Linked DNA regions of Marichromatium purpuratum 984. The protein of the gene in region 1 purifies or fractionates together with the protein of each later gene. This does not show direct contact. Links are inferred from orthologs where the notes say so. Each region holds a gene or a part of one and is shown in the gene's direction. Other genes may lie near its edges. The genes, in order: MARPU_RS14560 and MARPU_RS11955.

Region 1 (3,092 bases):
AGGGGCGCAAGCCGCGCTCGAGCGCCCGGCTGGTCTCCTCGCTGCGTCAGTTCTATCGCTATCTGCTGCGCCGCGAGGTGATCGCTGACGACCCCAGCGCGCGCATCGAGACCCCGCGCCTGGGTCGCCCCTTGCCCAAGAGTCTGAGCGAGGCCGAGGTCGAGTATCTGCTGCGCGCGCCCGATACCACCGACCCGCGCGGTCATCGCGACCGCACCATGCTCGAGGTGCTCTATGCCAGCGGGTTGCGGGTGACCGAGCTGGTCACCCTGATGCCTGCCCAGATCAGCCTCACCCAGGGGGTGGTGCGGGTGCAGGGCAAGGGCGGGCGCGAGCGTCTGGTGCCGCTCGGCGACGAGGCCACCCACTGGGTGCGCGAATACGTCAAGGGGCCGCGCCTGGAGCTGCTCGGCGGGCGTTGCAGCGACTATCTGTTCCCCACCAGTCGCAGCGAGCACATGAGCCGTCAGGCATTCTGGATGCTGATCAAGCGCTATGCCATTGAGGCCGGGGTGCTCAAGCCGCTCTCGCCCCACACCCTGCGTCACGCTTTCGCCACCCATCTGCTCAATCACGGCGCCGATCTGCGCGTGGTGCAGATGCTGCTCGGGCACAGCGACCTTTCAACCACCCAGATCTATACCCACGTTGCCCGTGAACGGCTCAAGCGGATGCATGCCGTGCATCATCCGCGCGGCTGAGCCGGTCGGGCCATATCCCTGTTCGAGGTTCTTCATGCCATCGTTTGACATCGTTTCCGAGTTCGATCTACAAGAGGTGCGCAACGCGGTCGATCAGGCCAATCGCGAGATCGGTACCCGCTTCGACTTCAAGGGCGTCACCGCCAGCTTCGAACTCGCCGAGGACAAGATCCAGCTCGTCGCCGAGCAGGAGTTCCAGCTCCAGCAGATGCTCGACATCCTGCGCCAGAAGCTGGTCAAGCGTAAGATCGATCTCGCCGCGCTGGAGCCGGGCGAGGCGGTGCAGACGCTCAATGCCGCGCGCCAGGAGATCGTCCTCAAGCAGGGCGTCGACAGCGACACCGCCAAGCGCATGGTCAAGGCGATCAAGACGAGCAAGCTCAAGGTGCAGGCCCAGATCCAGGGCGAGCAGGTGCGGGTCACCGGCAAGAAGCGCGACGACCTGCAGGCGGTGATCACGCTACTGCGTGAGTCCGACTGGGGGCTGCCGCTGCAATTCGAAAACTTCAGAGACTAGGAAGCCCCATGCTGAGAATCAGATCCCTCGCCCTGGCCGCCACCCTCGGCTGCCTCGCCACCGCCGTCCACGCCGGTCCCGAGCAGCAGATTCGCGCCGCGCTCGAGGCGGTGTCCCCGGACATCGAGATCCGTGACATCCGCCCGGCCCCGATCGATGGCCTCTACGAGGTGCTCGTCGGCAGCGAGCTGATGTACATGACCGCCGACGGTCGTTATTTCATCGATGGGCGCATCGTCGACCTCAAGACCCGCACCGATCTCACCGAGCCGCGTCTGGCCGAGGCCCGTAAGGGGTTGATCGACGCCCTTGGCGAGGAGTCGATGGTGAGCTTCGGTCCCGCCGACGCCGCGCACACGGTGACGGTGTTCACCGACATCGAATGTGGCTACTGCCGCAAGCTGCACAGCCAGATCGACGACTATGTCGCCAACGGCATCCGCGTGCGCTATCTGTTCTTCCCCCGCGCCGGCGAGGGCAGCGAGGCCTATCGCGAGGCCGTCTCGGTGTGGTGCGCCGGTGATGCCGAGGCGCGTCGCGAGGCGATGACCGAGGCCAAGCAGGGCAAGTCGATCGAGATGCGCAAGTGCGACAACCCGGTGGCCGAGCACATGGCGCTGGGGCGTGAGCTGGGGCTGCGCGGCACCCCGGCGATCGTCACCGAGGACGGCACCCTGATCCCGGGCTATGTCGATCCCAAGCGCCTCGCGGTCGAACTCGACCAGATGGCCGGCTCCTGAGCGCGGCGACGGCGAGTGGCCCCGTGATGTGGTCGCATCAGCTCGAGTACGCCTGGCAGACCGACTGCGGTCGGGTGCGCGCGCACAATGAGGACGCCGTCGGCGTCCATCCCGCGCTCGGCCTGATCGTGGTCGCCGACGGGGTCGGTGGCGCGAGCGCCGGCGAGGTGGCCAGCCGCACCGCGGTCGAGACCATCGCCGAGCGCTTCCGTCGCCACCCCTCGCCACGCCACGACGCCGAGCGTACCCGGCTGTTCGTCGAGGCGGCGATCGAGGAGGCCAACATCGCCATCTGGCGCCATGCCAACACCAATCCGGGGTGCGCCGGGATGGGGACCACGGTGGTGCTCGGCGTGCTCGGTCCCGGCTGGATGGTGGCCGCCCATGTCGGCGACTCGCGTCTCTACCGGCTGCGCGACGGCGTACTCGAACAGCTCTCGCGCGATCACAGCCTGCTCCAGGAGGTGCTCGACCAAGGGCTCTACGACTCGCGCGAGGAGGCGATGGCGAGCGGCATCGGCGAGAACATCCTCACCCGTGCGCTGGGTTCGCTGCCGAGCCCCGGAGTGAGTTCGTCGATCTGCACCCTGGCACCCGGAGATCTCTATCTGTTCTGCAGCGACGGGCTGAGCGGCATGCTCGGCGAGGCGCAGCTGCGCGAGGCGCTGCGCGCGGCCGACCCCGCGTCCCTGGGACGGACCGCCGAGGACCTGATCACCGCGGCCAACGCCGCGGGCGGCAAGGACAACATCACCCTGGCGTTGCTCGGTGTCGGCCCCCGGCTGGTGCCGGAGACCGATCCGCTCGGCTGAGCGGCGTGCCGGCTCAGTTGGTCGTCAGCAGTGCCCGCAGTCGGTAGAGCGCGTCGAGCGCCTCGCGCGGGCTGAGCGCGTCGGGGTCGAGTGCCTCGAGCGCCTCGTGCAGCGGGTCCGGTGCCGGCGGTTCGGGCGTGGGTGCGGCCGCCGGCTCGGCGGCGAACAGCGACAGCTGCACCGTCTCGCGCTCGGCGTGGGCGCGGGCGTTGTGCTCCAGCTCCTGCAGCCGCGTGCGGGCCCGCGCGATCACCGGCTGCGGCACCCCGGCGAGCGCAGCCACCGCCAGTCCGTAGCTCTGGTTCGCCGGTCCCTCGCGCAG
Region 2 (3,166 bases), 610 kb from region 1 along the record:
CATCGCGGTCGAGGCCGAAGTCTCGGCGCGCGCTCATCCCTTTCTCAGCGACCCGGAGTTCCGCAGCTTCCTCGAGCGCTTCGGACTGCCACTACCCGAACCCGGCGAGATCGAGCGCCAGCGCAACGTCGGCTCCGGGGTGATCGTCGACGCCGAGCGCGGCTATGTGATGACCAACGCCCATCTGCTGCAGGGCGCCACCAGCATCCGTGTCACCCTCAAGGACCGGCGCAGCTTCCACGCCCGACGCATCGCCGCCGACACCGACACCGACATCGCCATCCTCCAGATCCCAGTGGTCGAGGTACGCCCACTGCGCTTCGCCGACTCCGACCGGCTCGAGGTCGGCGACTTCGTCATCGCCATCGGCAACCCCTTCGGTCTGGGTCAGACGGTGACCTCGGGGATCGTCAGCGCGGTCGGGCGCAGCGGCATCGCCGACAACCGCTTCGGCGAACTGATCCAGACCGACGCCTCGATCAACCCCGGCAACTCCGGCGGCCCGCTGATCGATCTCAGCGGTGCCGTGGTCGGCATCAACACCGCTCTCATCGGCCCGACCGGCGGCAACGTCGGCATCGGCTTCGCCGTCCCCGCTAACCGCGCCCGCGCCATCCTCGCGCGACTGCGCTAGAGGTAGCGCCGGGAGCCGGAAAGGGTGAACCGCAAAGACTCGAAGGGCACGAAGAAACGCAAAGGGATTTGATGTCCAACTCCCCCGGCGTCGGCGCAACGTCTCACTGGCGGCTGACGGCAGAAAGCTGATCGCGCTTCTTCGTCTTCGCGTCCTTTGTGGCTTTGCGGTTCAATCCACTGGCGGTTGGTAGCGATTTGCACTCACCGCCCCCCTGTTCTAGAGTGCGCCCAGAGAGCCTCGCGTCATCGAAGGATCCCTGGGAGAGACCGATCGCGACGAACAACGCAACCGATCGGATCGACCCGTCGCCGCGTCCACCACTCGGGCCTCGGCGGGGCGCCCTCCCCTCGGTGGAGCGACCGGTCCCGGCCGGCGTCCCGTTCCTTCGATCGTCTCGCGTCTCCCGCAGACCGCAAGACGGCGCGATTCGTTACCCTCCCAGCCCTCGACCCGAGACCTCCGTTCGCTCGCCTGCCGGACAGCCCCGGTCGGCGCAATGCACCCCAAACTCCGGGAGACCATCCCATGTCTGAAGCCAAGCTCGGCGATACCGTCAAGATCCACTACACCGGCACCCTCGAGGACGGTACCCAGTTCGACAGCTCGGTCGGCAACGAGCCGCTCGAGTTCACCATCGGCGCTGGCGGCATCATCCCCGGCTTCGAGGAAGCCGTGAAGGGCATGAACGTCGGTGAGAACAAGACCGTCACCATCCCCTCGGCCCAGGCCTACGGCGAGTATCGTCCCGAGATGACGCAGGAGGTGCCGCGCTCGGCCATTCCCGCCGACATCGACCTGCACGAGGGCATGGTGCTACACGCCCAGGGTCCCGATGGTCAGCACGTCTCCTTCACCGTCAAGGCGTTCAACGACGAACAGGTCACCATTGATGGTAACCACCCGCTCGCCGGCAAGGACCTGACCTTCGCCCTGGAGCTGGTCTCGATCTCCTGACCGCTGGTCGGGCCGCGTACCCTGGCGCGGCCAGGCCAGGGGAACAGTCGCTCTCGACCTGGTGCAGGGACGCACCACCACCTCATCGACGCTTGCCCTCGATCGGCCAGACACCGATACTCTCCCCCCAGGACGGTCAGCCGACGGCGACAGACGCGCCCCGTCCAACAACGCCTTATCCCGAACCCAGGCCGGCGCCCGCGACCTGCTCAAACGGCGGGACAGCCCAGGCCCACGCTCGCCCAGATCAGTCGCGGGGCAGATCGCCATGGACAACACCACCACCCCCGAGCCGGACACCCAGGTCCAGGCCACACCAACGGCGTCCGACCCCAGGTCCGGCGCCGAAGACGTCGCCGCTCGGACCCGGATCAGCCAACAGGCCGCACAGATCGCCAAGCTCGCCGTCGGCGTCGCCGAACAGCGGCGCGATCTCAAGCAGCTGCAAGACACGGTGCTGGACCGGCTCGGCGACATGGACGAGGATCGTCGTCTCACCACCGCTCAGCTTCAGCGCGCCCTGCTCAACCATCGCACCCTGCTCGACCGTCGGCTGCGCCACTGGCGCACCCTGATGTTCGCGACCCTGGTGGTGGTACTGATCGGCATCGCGCTCGCCCTCACCCTCGCCTACCGCCAGCTCGATACCCAGCGCCAGGCGCTCGCCGAGCGCGTCGAGCGCATCGCCGCGATCCAGGGTCGTCCGAGCGGCGATCCTCAGTCCGATGCCCTGGTCCAGCGTGAACTCGACGCACTCTCTGTCACCATCGAACAGCTCGCCCGCGAGCTGCGCGCCGCGCCCGCGCCCGCGCCCGCGCCCGCGCCGACGACGACCGCCGAGCCCGCGATCACTCCCCCGGCACCGGCCCGCCCCTCGGCCTCGCTCACCGACAGCGTCGCGCTCAACGAGACGCAGCAGCCCCTGCGCCTGACCCGACAAAGCCTCCCTCCGGCCCCGGTCACGCCGAGCCTGCCGACGGTCATCGAGACCGACGAGACGACGACCCCGACGATCGTCGAGACCACACCGCCCGCCACCGAGCCGGAACCCCCGGCACCATCGAGCGTCTCAGCGGAGCCCGAGACACAACCCGCCGAGCCCACGCCTGTCCAGGCCGAGACGATCGCGCCAACACCCGCCGCCGAGGTGGCGCCGGACGCCCCGACCGAGGCCGCAACAACCGAGACGCCCGAGACGCCCGCCACCCAACCGGCGCTCGACGACAACGCCCCGATCATCACCCTCGACGCGCCGAGCTACGCCATCCAACTGCTCGGCGCCTTCTCCCGCGACGGATTGGAAACCTTCATCCGCGAACAGGACCTGCCCGATCGCCTCTACTGGCGTCAGGAGACCTACCAGGGCAAGCCCTGGTACGTGCTCATCCATAGCCTGTATCCCACCCGGGCCGAGGCCGTGACAGCGCGGAAGGCGTTGCCGGAGGGGATTCGGGGGTTGGATATTTGGGTGAGGAGTTTGGGGGTTGGGGTGGATGTCAAAACTATCAATACAAGAAATTAATTTACAAAAAATCAATCACAAAAATAAAATCAGAGGAAAGTCACTTGAGCGCA

The links.
Region 2: the proteins of MARPU_RS14560 (region 1) and MARPU_RS11955 purify together in Escherichia coli (affinity purification with mass spectrometry, with the first as the bait; 2 studies listed by BioGRID). This does not show direct contact. The link is inferred for Marichromatium purpuratum 984 from one-to-one orthologs.

Annotation. Positions count from the first base shown.
Region 1 is NZ_CP007031.1:3,355,558-3,358,649, reverse strand. Bases 318-3,092 are described here. They hold MARPU_RS14560 (DsbC family protein), read left to right. Parts: upstream 318-1,226; coding sequence 1,227-1,958; downstream 1,959-3,092. Other genes in these bases: mutS (DNA mismatch repair protein MutS), read right to left, coding at 2,784-3,092; MARPU_RS14555 (PP2C family protein-serine/threonine phosphatase), read left to right, coding at 1,985-2,770; MARPU_RS14565 (YajQ family cyclic di-GMP-binding protein), read left to right, coding at 736-1,218; xerD (site-specific tyrosine recombinase XerD), read left to right, coding at 318-701. Also shown: more of xerD, read left to right, coding at 1-317. UniProt on the Escherichia coli protein: Acts as a disulfide isomerase, interacting with incorrectly folded proteins to correct non-native disulfide bonds.
Region 2 is NZ_CP007031.1:2,745,443-2,748,608, forward strand. What follows is about bases 28-2,876. They hold MARPU_RS11955 (FKBP-type peptidyl-prolyl cis-trans isomerase), read left to right. Parts: upstream 28-1,162; coding sequence 1,163-1,591; downstream 1,592-2,876. Other genes in these bases: MARPU_RS11950 (trypsin-like peptidase domain-containing protein), read left to right, coding at 28-634; MARPU_RS11960 (SPOR domain-containing protein), read left to right, coding at 1,860-2,876. Outside these bases: more of MARPU_RS11950, read left to right, coding at 1-27; more of MARPU_RS11960, read left to right, coding at 2,877-3,113. UniProt on the Escherichia coli protein: Folding helper with both chaperone and peptidyl-prolyl cis-trans isomerase (PPIase) activities. Chaperone activity prevents aggregation of unfolded or partially folded proteins and promotes their correct folding.